DNA from 2 places in the Clostridium sp. LBM24168 genome. Region 2 is predicted to be linked to the other one. Evidence: riboswitches for the same ligand, from Rfam matches in the RefSeq annotation. Region 2 holds a riboswitch; the other holds the start of a gene.

Region 1 (11,553 bases), 1.4 Mb from region 2:
AGGGAATATATCAAATATATCACTTATAGTGTATAAATATGAGGATTACAAATTAATTGAAGAGAAGGTAACTGCAGAAAAAGTCAAAGTATGGTTTAAAGACATAGTGAATGGGGAAGTAGAAAGATATGAACTCCCTAAAATAGGTGCCTTAAATTTTGTCATGCATGATGCATTGGGTGGAGGAGTGACAAGATCCTTGTCACTGGATAGGCATGGGAAAAGTCTAAGCTCGGTTTTACTGGACATGGATATATAAAGAAATGGGTATGGGTTTGTTCTCCTATACTCATTCCCTAGTTACTCCTTACTTATTTTATTTCCATCGCTTTTTAGGACAATATCTCCATCCACATCTGTTCTATATATTTGTATTTTCTTCTTTTTGAGCCTGTTTACTATTTTCTTGGTGGGATGACCGTATTTATTGTTCTTGCCGCAGCTTATCACAGCTGTTGTTGGATTTACCCTGTCGAGAAATTTCTGCGAGGTAGAGCTTGAACTGCCATGATGTCCCACTTTTAACACATCAGCTGAGAGGTCATAATTTTTATCTATCATTTCCTGCTCGCTTTCTTTTTCGGCATCCCCTGTAAACAGAAATCTTGTGTTGCCATAGGTTATTTTTAATACCACCGAATAGTTATTGGTGTCGAGGTAACTACTGCTGTTTGGAGCCAGTATTTCAGCTGAAACATTATCACCCATTTCCAATTTTGAACCGGGTGCCGGTAAGTCTATTTTCATATTTTTGTCTTTTAATGCCTGTATCATATGTTCAAAGGTTCTTGTGTTTGCAACTTTTTTAGGGGCAATAAATGTATCAATGTCATATTTTTTTATTAGGTCACTCATCCCACCTATATGATCTTCATCAGGGTGGGTTGCTATTACATAATCAAACTTTTTTATATTTTGTTTGTCTAAATATGACATAAATTTATCCCTGCTGCTGTTTGGGCCAGCGTCTATTAAAAGATTTTTACCATTTACTTGTATCAATTCACTGTCACCCTGTCCCACATCTATGTAGCTCACTTTAAGACCATCATAGGATGAATTTTCAACAGTTGTATTTGTACACCCGAGCAGCGAGAGTGAAAATATTAATATTAGTGAAAGCAAAATGCTATATTTTTGTATGGATTTCAACTGTTATCACCACCTATTTATGTTGATTTATATATTGTGAATTTAGGAGAGCCTCTGATATTTTTCCCTTTATGGTTTCAGTAAGCTTGTCTTTTTGTTCTTTTGATAAATCCTTTGTATAAATTGGATCACATATGAAAAAATTTACATCACCGGCTTTTAAATTTCCATGAGGATTGCCTTCTCTTAATTTATAACTGCCATCTATAGCTATGGGAACAATTGGAACCATGGATTTTAATGCAAGTTTAAGACTTCCTTTTTTAAATTCGCCCATTTTTGGACCACGGCTTCTGGTACCCTCTGGAAATATTACCATGCTGTGGCCTCCTTTTAAAATATTAATTCCTTCATTTATGGATTTTATTGATTCTCTTATATTGCTTCTATCCATAAAAACACATTTAATTTGTTCCATCCAATAGCTTATTATTCCAACCTTTTTTATTTCCTTTTTTGCAATGAAGCCAACTGACCTGTCTATGGATGAAATCATTATGGGGATATCTAAAAATCCCTGATGATTTGATACAAAAAGACAGGCTTCTTTGGGGATTTTTTCAATCCCATTTACATTAACTTTTATGCCCATGATTTTTAGAATAAAATCGGCCCAGCGTTTTACAGAACTATATGTATATGACTGAACTTCTTCTTCGGTACCAATTTTTTTAAGCCTTTCTAATTTTGTTTTTTTAAGTAGAGAATACAGCATATATAGTACAAGAAGAAAATAGAGTAAAATGCTTTTTAACATAATAATTGTGCCTCCTGTGATCATTTTTATTGACCATCCTATTATATCACATATGCATGTTAATTATATAAAATAATTATGCAGAAAAGTCCAATATAGCTTAATGTAATCCTTTAGATGATGTAAATGAAAGTTTGAATAAAAAAAAGTCATAAATAAGAAAATTTTTATTTGCTTATAATTATTAAAGATGGTACAATATAAACATATTATTCTAAATGAACCTTAGTATATACTGAATTATACAATGGTTAGACGAAATGGATATAATATATTTATACATAGCTGGGAAAAAGATAAATTAATAAATTGAAATGTTAGGCATGATTTAATTCAAAAATATCTTATTTTCTATAGTGCCAATATGAAAGGGAGATGGTTTTTAATGTATAATTATAAGTTGGAGAATGTAGAAGAACCTAACTTATATAAAAATATATTTCCATATGATGAAATTCCTAAAATAGTTTTTAATGGTGTACAACTTCCTATGAATATACCGGATAATATCTGCATTACCGATACAACATTCAGGGATGGACAGCAATCTATGGAGCCATTTACTTTAGAGGAAATAGTTAATATATATGATTACCTTCATGAATTGGATAATAACTCCGGAATAATAAGGCAAAGTGAATTTTTCTTATACAGTGAAAAGGACAGAAAAGCTGTAGAGGTCTGTATGGAAAGAGGATATGAGTTCCCTGAAATAACTTCATGGATAAGGGCCAACAAGGAGGACTTCAAACTTGTAAAGGATATGGGTATAAAGGAAACGGGAATGCTTATGTCCTGCTCCGATTATCATATATTTAAAAAGTTGAGAAAGACAAGAGAAGAAACTGTAAATATGTATCTTTCCGTTGTGGAAGAAGCATTGAATAATGGAATAAGACCAAGATGCCATCTGGAAGATATAACAAGAGCGGATTTTTATGGATTTGTAGTCCCTCTGGTAAATAAATTGATGGATATGTCATGTGAGTCGGGAATTCCTATAAAAATAAGATTATGTGATACCCTTGGGGTTGGGGTTTCATATGGGCAGACGGATGTGCCAAGAAGTGTACAGGGACTTGTGCATGGACTTAGAACTATATGCAATGTTCCAGAGGAGTGTATGGAATGGCATGGACACAATGATTTTTATTCTGCAGTGGACAATTCAACTACTGCATGGCTTTATGGAGCTTCATCTGTAAATAGCACCCTTTTTGGAATTGGCGAAAGGACAGGAAATTGTCCTCTTGAAGCAATGGTGTTTCAATATGCACAAATTAAGGGCAATACCAAGAATATGAAGCTTGAGGTTATAACTGAAATAGCAAATTATTTTAAAAATCAACTTGGATATGATATTCCACCTAAGACACCTTTTGTTGGAAGTCAGTTCAATGTTACAAAAGCCGGCATACATGCAGATGGAATGCTCAAGGATAAAGAGATTTATAATTCATTTGATACGAACAAGATACTTGCAAGACCAGTTGTAATCGAGATAAACCAGTATTCAGGACTTGCTGGTATTGCAGCATGGATCAATACCTATTATAGATTAAAGGATGAAGATAAAGTAGACAAAAGGGACAATAGAGTTGTAGAAATAAAGAAATGGGTAGATGATCAGTACAAGATGGGAAGAACAAATATAATAAGAAATAGTGAAATGGAGCTTCTTGTAAAAAAATTAATGCCTGAAATACTTGAAAAAGGGGAAGAAAGAGCATGTTGACTAAAATAAATTATTTGGAGGCATTGAAATGAGGCATAAGGTTACCCTTATCAAAGGGGATGGAATAGGACCGGAAGTTTGTATGGCAGCCAGGAAGGTTGTAGATAAAAGTGGAGCAGATATTGATTGGGAGATCTTTGAAGCAGGGGCTGCTCTACTTGAAGAGTATGGTACACCTATACCGGCACATATAATAGAAAGTATAAGAAAGAATGGAGTAGCCCTTAAAGGTCCGGTCACCACGCCTGTTGGAAAAGGGTTTAAAAGTGTAAATGTTACTTTGAGGAAAGAGTTAAATTTATATGCGAATATAAGACCTATAAAAACCTATGCTGGAGTAAAATCCAGATATGAAAATGTAGATATGGTTATTTTTAGAGAAAATACCGAGGATTTATATGCAGGCATAGAGCATATGATAAACAGTGAAATAGCTGAGAGCATCAAGATAATATCAAAAGGTGCCAGTAGAAAGATAGTGAAAGCTGCTTTTGATTATGCAGTTAAGAATGGAAGGAAAAAGGTTACGGCAGTTCATAAAGCAAATATAATGAAACTTTCAGATGGACTTTTCTTGAAAACTGCACAGGAAGTAGCAGAAGAATATGATAATATTGAATTTGAAAGTGTGATAGTAGATGCTATGAGCATGAAGCTTGTGTTAAATCCTGAAAATTATGATGTTCTGGTTATGCCTAATTTATACGGAGATATCTTATCTGATATGGCATCGGGGCTTATAGGGGGACTTGGGCTGGTTCCCGGAGCGAATATAGGTGAGGATGCGGCAGTATTTGAAGCTGCACATGGATCTGCACCTGATATTGCAGGAAAAAATAAAGCTAATCCTACTGCTATAATACTTTCATCAATCATGATGCTTAGATATCTGGGAGAAGATGCTCCTGCAGATAGGATAGAGAATGCAGTTGAAAGCGTGTTAAAAGAAGGAAAGTACTTGACCTGTGATCTGGGTGGGAATTCTACTACTGATGAATTTACAGATGCAATAGTTTCAAAATTAGACCTCAATTGAATACAAATAAAAAACTGCAGATTTCTGTTGCCAGTAATTCTGCAGTTTTCTACAATTAAATTAGAGTCTGGTTAAGTCATAAGGTGTTTCCTGATATACGTAGTAGTTAAGCCAGTTCAAAAATAATAAATTAGCATGTCCCTTCCATCTGGAAAGAGGGGCTTTTTTTATGTCATCATCAGGGAAATAATTTTTAGGTATTTCTATAGGAAGATTACTTGCCTTGTCCCTTTCATATTCGGCTTTTAATGTAAGGGTATCATATTCAGAATGACCGGTAACGAATATATCGCGGCCTCCTTTTGTAGCCACTATATAGACTCCTGCTTCTTCTGATTCTGATAGTAGTTCAAGTTCAGGAACCTTTTCAATGTCCTCTCTTTTTATGGTGGTATGTCTTGAGTGTGGTGCATAAAATAAATCATCAAAACCCCTTAATAATTTTACATTTCTTTTATTCAGTGTATGTGGAAATACACCGAACATCTTCTTGTCCAATAGATATTTTGGAATGCCAAAATGATGGTAAAGGCCGGCCTGTGCTCCCCAGCATATGTGGAATGTGGAATATACATTTTTTAAAGACCAGTCCATTATTTCAGTAAGCTCATCCCAATAATCCACATCTTCAAATTTTAGTTTTTCAACAGGTGCTCCTGTTATTATCATACCGTCAAATTTTTTATCCCGTATTTCATCAAAGGTTTCGTAATACTTAAAAAGGTATTCTTCAGAAGTATTTTTTGTCATGTGGGATTGTGGGTATATCAAGGTTATATTCACTTGAAGCGGAGAATTACTAAGAAGTCTGAGCAGCTGTGTTTCAGTGACGGTTTTAACTGGCATCAGATTCAATATGACTATATTAAGAGGTCGTATATCCTGTCTGGTTGCACGTTTTTCGTTCATCACGAATATATTTTCGGCTTTTAATATTTTGGAAGCTGGAAGACCATTAGGTATATTTATTGGCATATGACTCATCCTTTACAAATAATTGATTATGAATAATAAAAAGCCATTTTTCTATATAAGAAAAATGGCTTGCGATATCGAACTATTTTTCTTATCTTTCAGAAAAAAATTCTGTAGGAATTAACACCATACATTCAAATGAAAAATGCTGGTTGTCGGGCATCATTGGGCCTATCCCTCTGCCACTCTTGATAAGATTTTATTTGATTTTAATGAATATGATATACCAAAATTATGTGTCTGTCAAGATAATTGAATTTAAAATTTTTGTGTTGACAAGTACACTAAAAAGTATTAGCATTAAATAAACTGTAATTTAACAACTTAATATTGTTCTTATCAAGAGAGGTGGAGGGACTGGCCCTGAGAAACCCGACAACCAGCATGTAGCTCATGCAAGGTGTTAATTCCTACAGAATAGTGAAAATTCTGAGAGATAAGAAAAGAACGCTGTAATGAGATGATATGAATTTAGGCTGCTTTTCTTAAATAGGAGGCAGCTTTTTATTAACTAAATTTTTATGAGGAGAGAGCTTATGAGTATAATAAATATATTTAACAATAAGGAATTTATACTTTCTTTTGAGGCAATACCGCCAAAAAATAAAAATAATTTTAGCAGTTTTGAAAATAAAATCAATAATTTAAGTAAAATGAACCCGGATTTTATAAGCGTGACTTATGGAGCAGCAGGGAGAAGCAAAGATGGATCCATGGAGGCTGCTTTGTATATAAAAGATAAATACGATATAGAGGTACTGTCCCATCTCACCTGTATAAATTCTACAGAGGAGGAAATAGAGAAATATATATCTGAACTTACAAGAGGGGGAGTAAGTAATATACTTGCACTTAGGGGAGACATTGTGAGAAATGCTGATGCATTTATAAATACCAAGTATAGATATGCCAAGGAACTGGTGAAATATATCTCCAAAAAAGGCAACCTATGTATTGCAGCGGCAGCATATCCTGAGGGACATGCCGAGTCAAAGAATTTGGATGAAGATATTCTGCATCTTAAGGAAAAGGTGGATTGTGGAGTTGATTTTCTTATTACCCAGTTTTTTTTCGACAACAATTATTTTTATAGATTCAGGGAAAAAATGGATAAAATAGGACTGAATATACCTGTAGTGGCCGGTATAATGCCGGTTGTAAAGGCAAGGCAGATTAAAAATATGAGCTCACTTGGAGGTGCAAATTTATCTGAAAAACTTTTAAATATAATAGATAAATATGGTGAAAGTGATGAAGATTTTTTTAAGGCAGGAGTTGAATATAGTTTAAATCAGACATTGGATTTAATAAAAAACGGAATAAAAGGCATCCATCTGTATACTATGAATGATTTAACTGCTGTAAATTACATAGTAGAAAATTTATAGGGTGGATGAAAAGGGGTGAGCTATATGACTTTTGAGGATCTAATTGAAAGATTCAAAGATAGATTCATATTTTTTGACGGAGCTATGGGTACCATGCTCCAGAAAAGCGGACTTAAAGCAGGAGAACTTCCTGAAATATTGAACATAACAAATGGAAATACGATCAAGAAAATACATGAGACTTATTTGGATTCCGGTGCAGATATTATAATAACAAATACTTTTGGGGCAAATGAACTAAAATACAGCAGTTCTGAATATTCTTCGGATGAAGTAATCGAGGCTGGAGTTAGAATTGCAAAAGCTGCAGTCAGGGGAAGAAAGGATAAATTTGTGGCACTGGACCTAGGGCCTATAGGTCAGGTTATGGAACCTACGGGAAGTCTCAGCTTTGAAACTGCATATAAGCTTTTCAAGAAACAGATAGTTATAGGTGAAAGAGAAGGAGCCGACCTGATACTGATTGAGACTATGATGGATATATATGAGACCAAGGCTGCCATACTTGCAGCCAAGGAAAACAGCTCTCTTCCGGTTTTTTGCACCATGACTTTTCAGGAAAATGGGAGAACTCTTATGGGTACGGATCCCAAGACCATGGTCTTCGTTCTTGAAGGTCTGGGGGTTGATGTACTTGGAGTTAATTGTTCACTCGGACCCAGGGATCTTCAGAAAATAGTTGATGAAATTTTACTGTATTCCTCTATTCCGGTTATGGTCCAACCAAATGCAGGACTTCCAAAATATGACGGAAATGAAACCTATTATGATGTAGAGGCATCTGAATTTTCAGAGCAAATGAGAATTATGGCAGAAAAAGGAGTAAGAATACTTGGAGGATGCTGCGGCACGAATTCTGAATTTATCAAAGCTACTATAAAATCGGTAAGTGATCTTAAACCTTTGAATTTGGAGAAAAGGAAATATACTGCAGTGACTTCGGGAAATGAAACTGTGATAATAGGTGATAGAACAAAGATTATAGGGGAAAGAATAAATCCTACGGGAAAGGCGGCATACAAGCAGGAGCTGAGGAAGAAAAAAATAGGGTACATCCAGAAAGAAGCCATTTGCCAAAAAGAAGAGGGTGCTGACATACTCGAGCTTAATGTAGGACTACCGGAAATAGATGAAGTTGAAATGATGAAAAAAGCTGTAAGAGCAATACAGCAGGTTTCATACCTTCCAATAAGTATAGACAGCCCAAATCCGGATGCGCTTGAGGTTGGAGCAAGATTGTATAGAGGAAAGCCTCTTATAAATTCTGTAAATGGTAAAGAAAAAACTATGGAAGCGGTTTTCCCTATAGTTAAAAAGTATGGAGGCTGTGTTATAGCTCTTACCCTGGATGAGTCAGGAATAGCAAAGACGGCGGAAAAAAGATTTGCAATTGCAGAGAAAATTGTAAAAAAGGCTGAAATGTTTGGAATTTCAAGAAACAATATAATAGTCGACTGTCTTTCTCTTACGGCCTCCGCCCAGCAGAAGGAAGTTATGGAGACGATAAAGGCAATAAGAATGGTCAAGGAAAAGCTTGGGGTTAAGACAACACTTGGTGTGAGTAATGTATCCTATGGACTTCCAAATAGAAAGCTTTTGAATAGAACATTTTTACTTATGGCGCTGGAAGCTGGATTGGATTTGCCAATAATGAATCCCGGGGACGAAGGAATGAAAGATGCCATAGCTGCATTTGAGGTGCTTTCGTATAGGGACGTGGACAGTAAAGACTTTATAGAAAAGTACAGGGGAATTAAGGAACAGACAGATGAAAATAAAAGAAGTGGAACAGGAAACAAGAAAAAGTCGGGAGAAAATAAAAAAGATAAAATAGCTGGAAAAGATTTAAAACAGATAATTATAGATGGTATGGAGGATGAGGCAGTTCTGGCTACCAGCCAGCTCTTGAAATTAAAGAAACCTCTGGATATAGTAAATTCATATGTAATTCCGGCACTGGATGAAGTGGGAGCAAAATATGAGACAAAGGAAATCTTCCTGCCGCAGCTTATGCAATCTGCAGAAACTGTAAAAAAGTCATTTGAAGTGATAAAGAAGAACATAGCTGAAAGTGGGCAGAGCAATGAGGCAAAGGGAAAAGTAGTGCTGGCCACAGTCAAGGGTGATATACATGACATAGGAAAAAATATAGTGAAGGTTCTTCTGGAGAATTATGGATTTGATGTAATAGATCTAGGAAAAGATGTTGATATCGAAAGGGTGGTTGATTGCGTGGAACAAAACAACATAAAAGTTGTAGGATTAAGCGCACTTATGACCACCACTGTTATAAATATGAAAAAGACAATAGAGGCTCTTAGAAAAAATAATCTGTACTGCAAGGTTATAGTTGGCGGAGCTGTATTGAATCAGGAATATGCGGATATGATAGGGGCGGATTTTTATGCAAAAGATGCCAGAGATACAGTTAAAATAGCCGAAAAGATTTTTCTAGAAAATAAATTAGAATTTGCCAAATAAAAAATTTATATGGAATATTTTAAAGAATTCATATAAAATATATTTATAAATAGTCTAATTGATTTTAGGAGAAAATATTATGGAAAATGTTAATGGAAAAGTGGGTAAATATGTCCCGCAGATAAGTGGAACTCTTAGAGGTCATATGATAAATCTTCCTGATATAATCAGAGAGGCATCTGGAATCAAGGTTTTTGGAAAGAGGTTGAAATCTTTTGCTTTTACAACAGATGTAGCAATTATAAAAAATATAAATGCAGATGCAGTTTTTGCCGTATATCCCTTTACACCTCAATCTGTGATAACTGAAGTTCTTGTAGCAGCCTCTGATGTGCCTGTTTTTTGCGGCGTAGGAGGAGGGGTTACCACAGGAAAACGAGTTGTAAATCTAGCATTGAATGCAGAATTTACGGGTGCCATGGGAGTTGTTGTGAACAGCCCTACATCCAATGAAGTAATAGAAGCCATGAGTGATTCCATTGATATACCAATTGTTGTAACAGTTGTTTCAGAAAGGGATGATATTCAGAAGAGAATAGACGCAGGTGTTTCGATTCTGAATGTATCTGCTGGAAGCAATACTCCTGCACTTGTTAAAAGCATAAGGAGAAGATTTCCTGAATTCCCTATAATGGCGACAGGCGGCAGGGATGAGGAATCCATAAAGGAAACTATCAGGGCAGGTGCAAATGCTGTTTCATATACTCCTCCATCTACGGCTGAATTGTTTAAAGAAAGTATGAACAGATATCGAAATATGTAGATTATAAATCGGTGGATAAGTTGTCCAGCGATTTATAATTATGCATAAAAATCATTAAAATTCAAATTGAAGACTAAAGTGAAATATGGGTTGAACAGTTATATATAATTGAAAAAATGTATTGCATAATTATAATATTATATGTATAATTATAATATAAAAACGAAGATAATATTTAAATACGATGGGGGTCATTTTATGAAAGACAAAGTAGTATTAGCATATTCGGGTGGATTGGATACCTCGATTATAATTCCATGGCTCAAGGAGAATTATGATCTTGATGTAATAGCAGTTTGTATAGATGTAGGACAGGAAGATGATTATGAAAAAGTAAAGAAGAAAGCATTGAAGACAGGGGCCTCAAAAATCTATGTAGAAAATGTTACGGAGGAATTTGTAAAAAATTATCTTTTCAAGGCTGTGAAGGCACACTTGTTGTATGAAGATGAGTATATGCTTGGAACTTCTCTTGCAAGACCTCTTATGGCTAAAAGACTGGTAGAGATTGCCCATAAGGAAGGAGCAAAGTACATAGCTCATGGGTGTACGGGAAAAGGAAATGACCAGGTGCGTTTTGAAGTGGGAATAGCTTGTTTTGATCCCTCTATAAAGATAATTGCACCGTGGAGAATATGGGATATAAAATCAAGGGAAGATGCCATAGACTATGCGCACTCAAAAGGTGTGGAGGTTGCCGCAACCAAGAAGAAGATATATTCGGAGGATAAGAATATATGGCATATCAGTCATGAGGGCGGAGACCTTGAAAATCCGGAAAATGAACATAAAAGGGACATGTACTCGATGACTGTTCCAGCAGAAAAGGCAAAGGACAAGCCTGAATATGTTGAAATATATTTTGAACAGGGAGTGCCAAAAAAAGTTAATGGAAAAGAACTTAATCCGGTGGAACTCCTGAGTGAATTAAATAAAATAGGCGGAGAAAATGGAGTTGGTGTAATTGACATAGTCGAAAACAGACTGGTTGGGATGAAGTCCAGAGGAGTTTATGAAACTCCAGGAGGAACTGTACTCTATGCGGCACATAGATGCCTTGAAAGACTTACAATAGATAAGAATACCTATCATTACAAACAGCTTGTGTCACAGAAATACGCTGAATTGGTGTATGATGGATTGTGGTTTACACCACTTAGAGAAGCACTGGATGCTTTTGTAGAAGTTACACAGGAAAATGTTACAGGTACGGTTAAACTCAAGATATACAAGGGAAATATAATGAACGCAGGTATTGATGCTGAA
Region 2 (11,553 bases):
TATTATATGTACAAAAATGGACAACAGTTCAGAGATGGTGATGGGATTGTAAAAAAAGGAGTCGAAGCCACTATACGCAATGTAGGAAAACTCGCAAAGGAGGGAATGAAGGAAACTGACAAGGAAATCATTAAAATTATGACTGAATAATATAACCCTTGATATTTTGAAATGATATGTTTCTACCCTGTAAAGATCTATTTCTAATTATATTTTTAGCACATTAAAGTGTAGAAATTTACAGAGTAGTGATTATCATACCAATCTTACTTTTTCATTTTTCTCCACCTGTACTACTCTTCCATCCTGGATAACTAGGGTTATTGAACCATATTTTATTATTTTTAACATACACAATATCATATTTAAGTTTTCTTTTGAAATACTCTTTGAAATATTATTGCTTATTATTTCTTTATTCATCAGAATACCTCCCTATTTATATAACAAACTCAATAGATATTTTATTTCATATAAAATTTACAGAAAAACTATAACTTATTTCCAAGGGATCTCTCAATTACCAAAGCTGCAGCCCCTATGGAAACAGCATTACTCTTAAAATATCCTTCTCTCTTAAAAGCAACCTTTCCATTAACATATTTAATACAGGTATTATAAAATAGATCCAGCTTTGCCAAATATCCATCCAGTATAATGCATTCCAGATTCAATAAATTTGCATATAAATCCACATTTGATCCAAATGCTTCAGCAGCATTTACAATTGTCTTTTCAGATATATTCTTAAAATTAACGCAATTGCTATTTTTATAAATAACCTGTTCAAAGATATACTCATTATTACCTGCTGTTCTTAAAATTTTCCCTCCTAAAATTGTACCTTCTCTTATTCTTGATCCACAATCAAAATAAGCCAAATTATTAAACATCTTGCCGGACCCATACAAATATTCTGCAACAACAACTGAATTTGCCCTGTTTTCACTAATTATATTACATTCAAGTTTTTCCTCCAGCATCTCTTTTGCAGGTACATCAAACCATGCCATTGTATCAACCGTGAGTCCTACTCCAACAAGTTCAATAAAATCAAGCCTTAGCTCAATATATATATGATTTATTTCATTTTGAATTTTTTTTACCATCTCATCAGGTAAAATGCCGGATTCAATATAAAAAATTTTTTTATAAATAATCTCCATTCTCAAATTCACCATAGAAATTTGTATATAGGTTTCAGATATATCTATACATATAATATAGAATCTACATATGTTTATATCATACAATACAGGACGCCTACCTCCGGTAGATTCTCCTATACATTTTTCAACTATAACACCTTTTTTTTCAAGAGGATTCATAATACGATTCAATGTAGTTAATTTCATTCTTGTCTCAAGCAAAATTCTATTTTTACTCATAGCTCCATTTTTCTGAAGTAAATTAAATATTTCTTTTTCATCTGATTTCAAATCTTGAAATAACTTGTAATTATCTATCATAGCAATCATACCTTTTATTCTATTGTATTTTAATCATAGTAAAAAAGATCAAGCTTTAATAAATACAGGAAATAATTACTTCCCGATATCAAAACTTGACCTCTAGTTTTTCTAGTCAATCAAATTAGAATATTTATCACTATTTAGTTATAAAAAATATCAAATTTACTCTTTGTTTGAAATTTTGCTTTTTCATAAGCTGTTCTATAGAGCTGAATCATAGCATCAATTTCACTAGAACTTAACTTATCATAAAATACTCTTGGGCAAATAGCAAAAGCCTCTCTTTCATTTTGTTGTGAAAAGTTGTTATTGATTATATTAAAAAATCTATTCTCTATATCATTCATAAAAATTCCTCCATTTATCATTTTGTTCAAAAAATCTGCTATACTATCATAAAAAATATGATAAAAAAGCTATTTTTCTATAATAAGAAAAATAGCTTTTATTAACATTCATCTGTTGCAAAGCAACTAAATTTCTTATCTCTCAGAATACCACCTTCACTCTGTAGGAATTGACACCGATACATATAAATGCCGGTTGTCGGGCTTCAAAGGGCCAGTCCCTCCACCGCTCTTGATAAGAGTATATTAACTTGTACATATATTATCAATATATTGTATATACTATATCATTATATACTTAACGATGTCAATACTAAAAATTAAAAAATATAGATAAATTATTAGGCCATAATAATTTGTTCCATTTATCGGTGAATCGTTTATTTATAATAAAAAAGGATTTAAAATATTATTATACCAGTCTGACTTTTTCATTCTTCTCTATTTGTACAACTTTTCCATCCTGAATAACCAAAGTTATAGAACCATACTTTATCGTCTCCAGCATATATAGTAGTTTGTCTAAATTTTCCTGTGAGATACTACTATTATTACGCAGGTCCTTTTTATTCACCGTTATCACTCCCTCTATAAATATCATTTAAAAAACCTTCTTGCAAGATGAATGCAAGAAGGTTTGAAATCTCTTCCATTTCTCATCTTTCAGGTTTTACCTGCTGGAATTAGCACCGTTAAATATAATCATATATTCAGGTTGCCGGGCATCATCGGGCCAGTCCCTCTACCTCTCTAGATAAGAATAATTATATAAAATTTTTTAAAAAATAAAAAAATCCTCGTCTCTATACCATACAGAGACGAAGCTCAAACTCCGCGGTTCCACTCTTTTTAGACCATAAGTCCCACTTTTATTCAGGTACTTAATTATACCTCATTGCTGTAACGGGCAAATCCGATGTAGTCTACTGTAATTTCAATACACAACTCAAAAGGGCACTTCATTTAAGATAGATTTAGAAATCTTACAGCATCAAATTTCCTCTCTTGAAACCCATACTTAAACTACTTTCCTTTTTCAATGTTTTTAATTAATTCTTAAATATAATATTAAAAATTATATTTATTATTATACATGTAAATATAATTTTGTCAATATTTTTTTAATCCATTTAAAGAAACCTAGCAATAGGCCCTAGAGGGTTGATTATATCCTTAATTTTCTCATACGGAATTTCTATTTTAAACAATCCATAAACATAAGGTGTGTATTCATATATCTGATAGTAAATAACAAGACTGTCTGGAGTTAAATAATATTGCTGATCCTGCGTAATACCATTATAATCATTAATTAAAGTTATATTATTGTCTTTTATATACTGATATGCTATCTCATTTAGAAATGCTACATAATCTATATTTGTATTAAACAATTCATTGAAACTGTATATCTGCCCTGTTCTTTCATCAACAGTTACAGATGAATACTTTGTAAACCCGTGTGCAGCTCTGTTTACATAAGTATACATTGCAAATAATATACTCAATATATTTTTTTGATTTAAAGTTACTTCATAAGTTCCAAGCACCTGATTAAAATCTGTAACCCCATCTACAAGCACCTGACTTTTAAAAAGTTTACCAACTTCATCTATAATTGCATCATTAATTTTTGATATGTTTTCTTCACTATTGATATTGTCTATAATCGGATATGATATACTGAACTTATCAGGCATCAGCTTTTGTTCTTCTAAATTTACAGATTCATTTTTTTCATCTTTTCTACTATATATTGAACAAAGATCCTCATTGTCAAATAAACTCGCTAAATTATCTGGATAACTAAAATAAAGCATTCCCTTTATTCTCCCTATAAACTCATTTTATATAATTATATTATTATATTCATTCACTTAAGGTGCATAGTTTTATGAAATACATAAGAAAGCATTTAAAGAAATTTTTGTAAAAATTTCTTCCTTTTATGTCTGTTTTTTTCCTTTTCATGCATAATCTATTTACATAAACATCTCTTTATTTTATAGTGTATGTAAATTGAGTTAGGTGATTGATATGGTAAAAGCTCTAGCAGATAAGATTACATTATATATAAAAGAAAACAGTTACATAAAAGATACTGACAATATAGAAAAAATAAATTACTCAGTACAAGTACTGGTAAATGAGACCTTTAAGTTGATAGTATTGTTTATATTATTTACAATATTAGGAAAATTAAATTATTTTTTATTTTCCTTTATGATTCTATTTTCCACAAGGACTTTTTCAGGAGGATATCACAGCAGCTCGACACTGATGTGCTTATTTTGGACAACCGTATTTTTTCTTTTTACTTCAATAATTTGTCCCTTAATTCCTGTATTCAATATTGGAATTTATTATATCCTGGCTTTAGTAAGCATAACCACATTTTTACTAAGAAGTCCTTGTGAAAACAAATCGAGACCAACAAAAAATAAAAAACGAATTATGTATTTTAAGATAATATCAACTTGTTCTACGATATTCTGGATGATTGTATTACTGTTTTTTATCTCAAATAAAAGTTATCTCAACTGTGGTTTCTTTACAATATTAATTCAACTGCCTCAGTTAGTATATTTGAAAAGAGAGGATGAATAAATATGAATAAACTAAATAAAAAATTTGTTGTTACAAAATTCGGATTTCTATTGGCTGCATTTGCAGTTCTTGTAAGTAATTCTTACTCACTTTTTCTTGCAGGAGAACCAAAAGCACCTAAAAGCCTTTTAAAGTAATATAATAAGGCAGATGAAATCATTTTCCAAAGATAGCTGAATCTTTCCTTCCTTAGACTCAACTATCTTTTTTGTATTGTAGAGACCGTATCCCCTTTTTTCACCTTGCTTTGTGGAGAAGCCCTTTCTAAATGCCTTTTTCAAATTGTCTTCATCTATATTTTCTATGGTATTCTTCAACTCAATTGCATTTTTATCATCATTCTTGTATATATTCAATATCACAGATTTATCATTGTTGTCCATAACTTCTTCAAAAGCATTGTTTAAAATATTTGTAAATATTTCGGAAAGTTCATAATCCTCCACCTTCCATCCATTCAGCTCATTTGAAACATTGTAGCTAAATTCAATTCCATGTATTTCGGCCTCGCAGGATTTGCTGTATATTATTGCCCTCAGTATCAAATTGTCTATATAAGCTATTTTTTCAATATCTTCCGTTGAATAATTTACAGATTTTATGTACTTCAATAAATTCTGCCTCAGTTCTTCTCCTTCTGAAACCTGTACCATCCCGCCTATAGCATTTAAATGATTTTTAAATTCATGCTGTTTGCGCCTTATCTCTTCAGTCATATTTTTGATTATAGGTATATATCTGCTGTTTACTTCCATTATTTTGTTTTTTTCATTTATTTTTACAATATAATAGGACAAAAATATATTCAATATAAATATAGCCACAAGTATACATACAAATATTATATAGTTATTCACAAGTAATTTTCTATCATATTCCCACAATACCTTATAGATTATTATATAAAGAGCAAGATTTATTATAATACAATTAACCACCATATAGTTTATTTTTCCTATAAATTTAAGCTTATCATCTGGTAGAAAATAACATATTATAACACAAAATATGCACAAGGTTATACTCATACTTAAATTAAACAAAAAAGTATCATCAGTAAAATGTAATATTTTTAATAGACACCCTATTAATAGTTCTATAATAATTATCAGTACTGTATTCATACAAAGTTCTACTGAAATTTTCAATATACTTTTTTTATAAAACACCGAAATAATAAATACCATAAACACATAATTAGCTACTATACTATAATAGGCACCCATAATATTATTAGCAATTATTACTACTAATGATATCGATACTATTATAATAAAATTCTTTACAACAATATTTAAATTTAATTTCTTTCTCAGGTTAAATTTAGACCATAAAATCATAAAAGCAACAGCTTCAAAAAAAGTACTTATAAATTCATGCAATGTTTCCATTGTATTTATCTCCCCTGTCTTCTGTAAAATAGTCAAATATCATGTTCATACATATATACCCACTTTTTTCATTACTTCATCTTTAAAATTATAACTCAAAAATGCCTTGTAGTTGCAGCAGTTAAAGCTGATTTCCCAGGACTTATTGGAAATCTTTTGTATGCTATTTATAAAGTTTATGTTCACTGCATAGGCTCTGTGGGTTTGAATTATATCTTTGCAATTTATCATAATGAGTACCTTTTTTAATGACATCTTTCTAAGCTTGTAATTTCTGCTTTTGGTATATATTGTCGTTAATCTGAGGTTTACTGCAATAAATATTATATCTTTTACCTTAATTCTCACACTTATATCTGTAGATAGATTAAAGGAAACATACTTGTCCACTTTTTTGTCCTCAATTCTCCCGTAACTTCCCGAAATAAGTAATTTAGTTATTTCAATTACTCTATCCTTGTCATAAGGTTTAACTATATAGTCATAACAATGTGTTTTCCTAAATGCCTCAAGCATATAATTTACATTGGAAGTCACAAAAATTATCCAGCTAAGTTTATATCTTTCTATACACCTTAATTCCAATGCAAGATCCATACCAGAAGAATTTTTCAAAGCAATATCTATATAGAAAAAGTCTATTGGCGTTTTTCTTGATATATCAAGTGCACTATACTTACTTGCAGCTTCCCATACCTTTATATTTTTACCGGATTCATATATCATCCTAACAAGATTCTCTCTTTCAACCTTTTCATCCTCTACAACCAATACATTTACCATAATGTCCCCCCCAACGTTAAGTAATAGACAAATTATGCTAAACAAACTTTTTCAAGTATTTATAACTTAATTCTACCTAATTAAACAGTAAATTTCAATTTATTATACTCATGGTAGCTATAAAAAAAGGAGCCATCATTAATAGACAGCTCCTCACTATATCAAGATCTGAATACAACTTCTTCTTTGGAAAACATAAATTTTGCCAGAAATACTGTTGCTATTACATATACAATATGCCAACCCAATACTGCTGCAATATGTCCAGTATTAAATATGCCTGCAATAGCCTCTTTCATAACTACAACTGCATTTACTATAGGTATATTGAAGAATATGAATCCTATACTCTTTGCATCCATCATAAATGGTATATATGTAAGTATCATTACAGGAATTATGAACCCCCCAAGATAGGTATTTGCCTCCTTCATGGAACGTGCAAATATACTTATGGATATTTCTATGGAACTTAGTGCTACTAACACAAACAAAGAAATTATACCAATAACGGCAAAGGCACCTGGTGATATGTTAATTCCACCACCACCTGAAAATATATATAGCATTGAGCCTATCATTGAAGCCAGCGTAACCACCAATGTAATAAGAGCAACTGACGAAATTGCCATGAGTTTTCCCCAAAATATAGACATCCTTCCTGTAGAGGTTGATAAAAGAGGTTCAAAAGTGCCCCTTTCCTTTTCCCCTGCTACAAGATCTGCCGCTATTCCAATAGTAGGACTTATCATAAATATAATCAATATTGTAGGAAGAATATTCAGTATCTGAACCCCCATTGAATTATTATCCTGTTTTCCCAGAGTTTCTTCTTTTATTTCAAATGGAGTTAATACTCCAGTGCTTATTCCCTTTGACTGCAATCTTCCATCAACTATTGACTTGCTATAGTTGTTAAAAATCTCCTTGATCATGGAAGACGCCATAGAAGATTTATTTGAGGTCTCATCATATATTATTTTTACATCAGTCTTATCTTCTAATGCAACTTTTGAATCAAAATCCTTTGGTATATCGACTATTAATGATATTTTACCTTTATTTAATTTTTCAGCATCATTCCCACTGTCATCTATCTTTATATTTTTTAAATTCTTTAACACTTTGTAAATTGAAGAATTTTTATCTCCTCTACAAGCAATGGTAATACTTTTCTGAACAGAGTCAACAGTGTTTCTCATAGTAAAATCTATTATCTTGAACATCGCAGGATACATTAAAATTGGTAAAAGTATAGTAAATATCAATGTTTTCCTGTCTCTGAATATATCTATAAGTTCTTTCTTTAAAATCACCCAGAAATTATTCATGGACTCCACCACCTATCAATTTTATAAATACCTCTTCAAGATCATCATTATTATATTTTTTCTTCAATTGATGAATAGTACCTTCTTCTACAAGCATTCCCTTATGTATTATTACAACTCTATCACAAAGTTTTTCAACCTCTGTCATTGAATGGGATGACAGTAGAATTATCTTATTTTCAGTCTTACACTTTAAAATAAATTCATGTATCACCCTTGCAGCAGAAACATCCAATCCCGTGCTTGGTTCATCAAACAGCATTACCTTCGGAGAGTGTATTATGGAACGTGCTATGGATACTTTTTGCTTCATACCTCTTGAAAACTTTCCTGCTTTCCTATCTATATAGTCTTTCATCTTGAGATCTCTTGTAAGTTCATCTATTCTCCTATTTATTTCTACTTCACTCATTCCATAGAGCCTGCCAAAATACTGCATATTTTCCCTGGCAGATAGTCTATCATATATTCCCACTTCTCCTCCAAATAGGATACCTATCTCTCCTCTAACCTTAGCTGAATCTTTAACTGTATCATACCCATTTACTCTTATAATTCCTTCACTGGGCTTCAACATTGTAGAAATCATTCTTAAAGTTGTAGTTTTTCCTGCACCATTTTCTCCAAGAAGTCCTACTATTTCTCCTTCATTTACATAAAAGGATAGTCTATCCACAGCTTTTACGTCTTTAAATATTTTACTAGCATCTTTTATTTCAAGCATTGTATAAGCCTCCTTATTTACATAACCTGTAATTTATTATACCATATAAAAGAGGATCTTCTAATTCATAGTTCATCTCAATTATTTAAATTTATTTATTGAAACAGCAGAGTAAAATTCACCCTGCTGTTTATAAAATATTCAAAATTAAATTTCTCCCGGAATTGTAAAATCCGGCTCCACGTGTATAATGACATATTCTATACCACATTCTTCATGCAGTTTCTCTTCTATTTTTTCGGTTATTTTGTGGCTCTCGGATACAGTCAATCTGGAATCTACTCCTATAATTATATCAAGCAATATATTATTGCCGTGTATTCTTGCTTTTATATTCTTAACATTATCTACTCCTTCTGTATTCTCTATTTTGTCAACTATATTATCCAGCTTCCTGCTATCAAAACCATCCGTTAAACTATGAGCGGATTCCTTAAATATTTCAATACCTGTCTTAACTATCAATATTCCAACTATTGCCGCTACTAAAGGATCTATCCATGAAAATCCAAATTGGGAAGCCACAATTCCAATAGCTGCACCAATACTGACCCAAGAATCTGAAAGATTGTCTTTTGCCGCAGCCATTAACGCAGAGCTTTTAATTTTAAGTGCTATATTTCTATTATATCTGTACACAAAATATATAATTATTGCACAAGCCGAAGCAACCGCAGACGCCATCATATCAGGAGCCTTCTCTCTGAAATATATGGTAGAATAAACTGCATTATATAAAACATCAATACCCACAGCTACCATTATAATCGATGCAACAAGAGATGATACTGTCTGTGCTCTCAAATGTCCATACGCATGATCTTCATCTGCAGGCTTCCTTGATATTTTCAACCCTACAAATATGGCAATTGATGCAATTATATCTGTAGAATTGTTAATTCCATCTGCCAGAAGTGCCTTTGAATTAAAAAAATATCCCATAGATAGTTTAAATGCAGATAAAAAAATATAAGCAATAATACTAAGACGGGCTCCTTTCTCTGCAATTTTAAGATTTTTATATTCTTCACTCATAATATATTGCTCCTTTAAGATAAGACATTGCATATAACATTTATATTATATGAATTTATTCAATATATATTATGTAAGAGTACGTCAATCCTAACTTGTAAATCATAATATGGAATTATAAATATTAAATTTATTGGAGGTGATTATTAATGGATAGTTCATCCTTTAAAAAAATATCAGGACACAAACTGAAGAAATTATTACTTGACAACAAATATAATTTTATCTTAATTGATGTTAGAACTCCCATAGAATATTCTAAAGGACATATTCCGGGAAGCAAAAATATTCCACTTCAAGAATTCGAAAATATTATTGAAAAGATGAATATAGACCACAATACAAATATTGTAGTATATTGCAAGAGTGGAATAAGAGCTTCCAACGCTTGCGATATACTAGACAAATTGGGATTTAAGAAAATTTATAATTTTGGTGGAATTTATAATTGGAAATATAAATTAGAAGTATAGTTTTTATATAAGCCGCATCCGCAATTTTTAGGATGCGGTATTGCTATTGTTCAAAAGCAAGTTTATTCTTCATTCTTATTCTTTTGCCTGTAACTTTTTCACTAAGTTTTCGATATTTTTTGCAGATATATACTTATCGTCCTTTTTAATTAAAACTTTATGATGACATTTTGGACATTTATGAAGACAATCTTTAGTTTTAAATTTGATTCCATTATCTTCTAGAGTTTTAACTAAATCCTTATAATTCAAAGTATGCTTGCACACCTTAATTTTCGACATATGAACACCCTCTTGCATTAATTTAAATTGATTATTTTATAATAATTATTATACTATAATAATTAGAAATTTTCCACAGTCATAAACCTCGAAATTATTGCAATTTAAAAGTTCATACTACCTTATGGAGTATGAACTTCTAATACATAAACTATTTAATTAATGATTTCCCAAATTCTATGCATTTAGCTTCATCTTCACCTTCTGGAGCCTCATTGATAATTAATCCATCATCAACAAGGCTTGCCCCTGCATCTTCCATTTTTTCCTGCCAGCTTCTCATCCATTGCCCATCTCCCCAGCCATAAGAACCAAACAATGCAATTTTTTTACCTTTGATTTTATCAATTATTGAATCTACAAAGGGTTCCATTTCCGATTCCTCTATAACTTCATCTCCCATAGCAGGCGATCCCAAAACCAGTATATCTGCTGTATTTACATCTTCTTCAGATGCCTTCGAAACATTTACCAGTTTTGCAAAATGTCCACTTTCAGTTACACCTTTACCGATTAAATTTGCCATTTTTTCTGTATTTCCTGTACCACTCCAATAAATTATATTTATATTTGCCATATATACCTACATCCTTTCATATATGATAATGAATTTCATTTTCATATATATAATAGCAATATATTCATATCCTGTCAATAAATTATCACAAATGTTATTAACAAATACTATGTATGTTAAATTTTAATATACATAGTATTTGTTAAAGATATATACATTTAATTATTTTATTACTTACCTATACTGAACTTCCTGCTCTTGAATATATTTTAATCTTCCATTCAGGATTTGGAGCGCATCTTCAAAAGTTTTAGCAAGCTGTTGGAAATCTTTCTTTGCAGTTTGATCTTCTGTCTGCAAGGCAAAAGTTTTCATTGATGCTGCTGCCGATTGAACTCCAGCTATAGCTTGCTGCATCTGTGTCCCTACTGTCATTATTTTCACCTCCCTTCAGGTAAAATGCTAATATTAAATTTTAGCTATCTCAATAAATACGGTTCAAGTTTATCCATCATTCTTTTTATTGTATTTGCATTATTTGAATACATCTTTTTAGCCTGAAGATTTTCAGTTTGAAGTGAAAAGGCAAAT

What was found. A riboswitch is a leader RNA that binds a small molecule or an ion and turns the genes downstream of it on or off. The one in region 2 is predicted to bind S-adenosylmethionine.
Region 1: it holds a riboswitch for S-adenosylmethionine, as region 2 does, so the genes downstream of both, metA (homoserine O-acetyltransferase MetA) here and ACSVC9_RS07820 (hypothetical protein) in region 2, are expected to answer to the same signal.

The regions. Positions count from the first base shown of each region.
Region 1 covers NZ_CP196861.1:217,219-228,771, forward strand. Annotated here, with positions in the region: gene ACSVC9_RS01040 (AtuA-related protein) at 1-259, shown strand, start outside; gene ACSVC9_RS01045 (ComEC/Rec2 family competence protein) at 301-1,152, opposite strand; gene ACSVC9_RS01050 (lysophospholipid acyltransferase family protein) at 1,166-1,909, opposite strand; gene ACSVC9_RS01055 (2-isopropylmalate synthase) at 2,295-3,644, shown strand; gene ACSVC9_RS01060 (isocitrate dehydrogenase (NAD(+))) at 3,673-4,680, shown strand; gene metA (homoserine O-acetyltransferase MetA) at 4,741-5,655, opposite strand; SAM riboswitch class I at 5,744-5,853, opposite strand; SAM riboswitch class I at 5,989-6,098, shown strand; gene metF (methylenetetrahydrofolate reductase [NAD(P)H]) at 6,192-7,043, shown strand; gene ACSVC9_RS01075 (homocysteine S-methyltransferase family protein) at 7,068-9,524, shown strand; gene ACSVC9_RS01080 (hydrolase) at 9,604-10,287, shown strand; gene ACSVC9_RS01085 (argininosuccinate synthase) at 10,486-11,553, shown strand, end outside.
Region 2 covers NZ_CP196861.1:1,583,885-1,595,437, forward strand. Annotated here, with positions in the region: partial or broken gene ACSVC9_RS07805 (L-cysteine desulfidase family protein) at 1-150, shown strand, start outside; gene ACSVC9_RS07810 (DUF2292 domain-containing protein) at 256-423, opposite strand; gene ACSVC9_RS07815 (ROK family transcriptional regulator) at 492-1,469, opposite strand; gene ACSVC9_RS07820 (hypothetical protein) at 1,613-1,819, opposite strand; SAM riboswitch class I at 1,952-2,061, opposite strand; gene ACSVC9_RS07825 (YezD family protein) at 2,232-2,420, opposite strand; SAM riboswitch class I at 2,473-2,580, opposite strand; T-box leader at 2,631-2,868, opposite strand; gene ACSVC9_RS07830 (DUF3298 domain-containing protein) at 2,950-3,639, opposite strand; gene ACSVC9_RS07835 (accessory gene regulator B family protein) at 3,857-4,426, shown strand; gene ACSVC9_RS07840 (AgrD family cyclic lactone autoinducer peptide) at 4,429-4,563, shown strand; gene ACSVC9_RS07845 (sensor histidine kinase) at 4,555-5,817, opposite strand; gene ACSVC9_RS07850 (LytR/AlgR family response regulator transcription factor) at 5,863-6,600, opposite strand; gene ACSVC9_RS07855 (ABC transporter permease subunit) at 6,762-7,931, opposite strand; gene ACSVC9_RS07860 (ABC transporter ATP-binding protein) at 7,924-8,655, opposite strand; gene ACSVC9_RS07865 (cation diffusion facilitator family transporter) at 8,803-9,690, opposite strand; gene ACSVC9_RS07870 (rhodanese-like domain-containing protein) at 9,840-10,163, shown strand; gene ACSVC9_RS07875 (hypothetical protein) at 10,239-10,445, opposite strand; gene ACSVC9_RS07880 (flavodoxin) at 10,597-11,022, opposite strand; gene ACSVC9_RS07885 (DUF1657 domain-containing protein) at 11,197-11,397, opposite strand; gene ACSVC9_RS07890 (DUF421 domain-containing protein) at 11,442-11,553, opposite strand, start outside.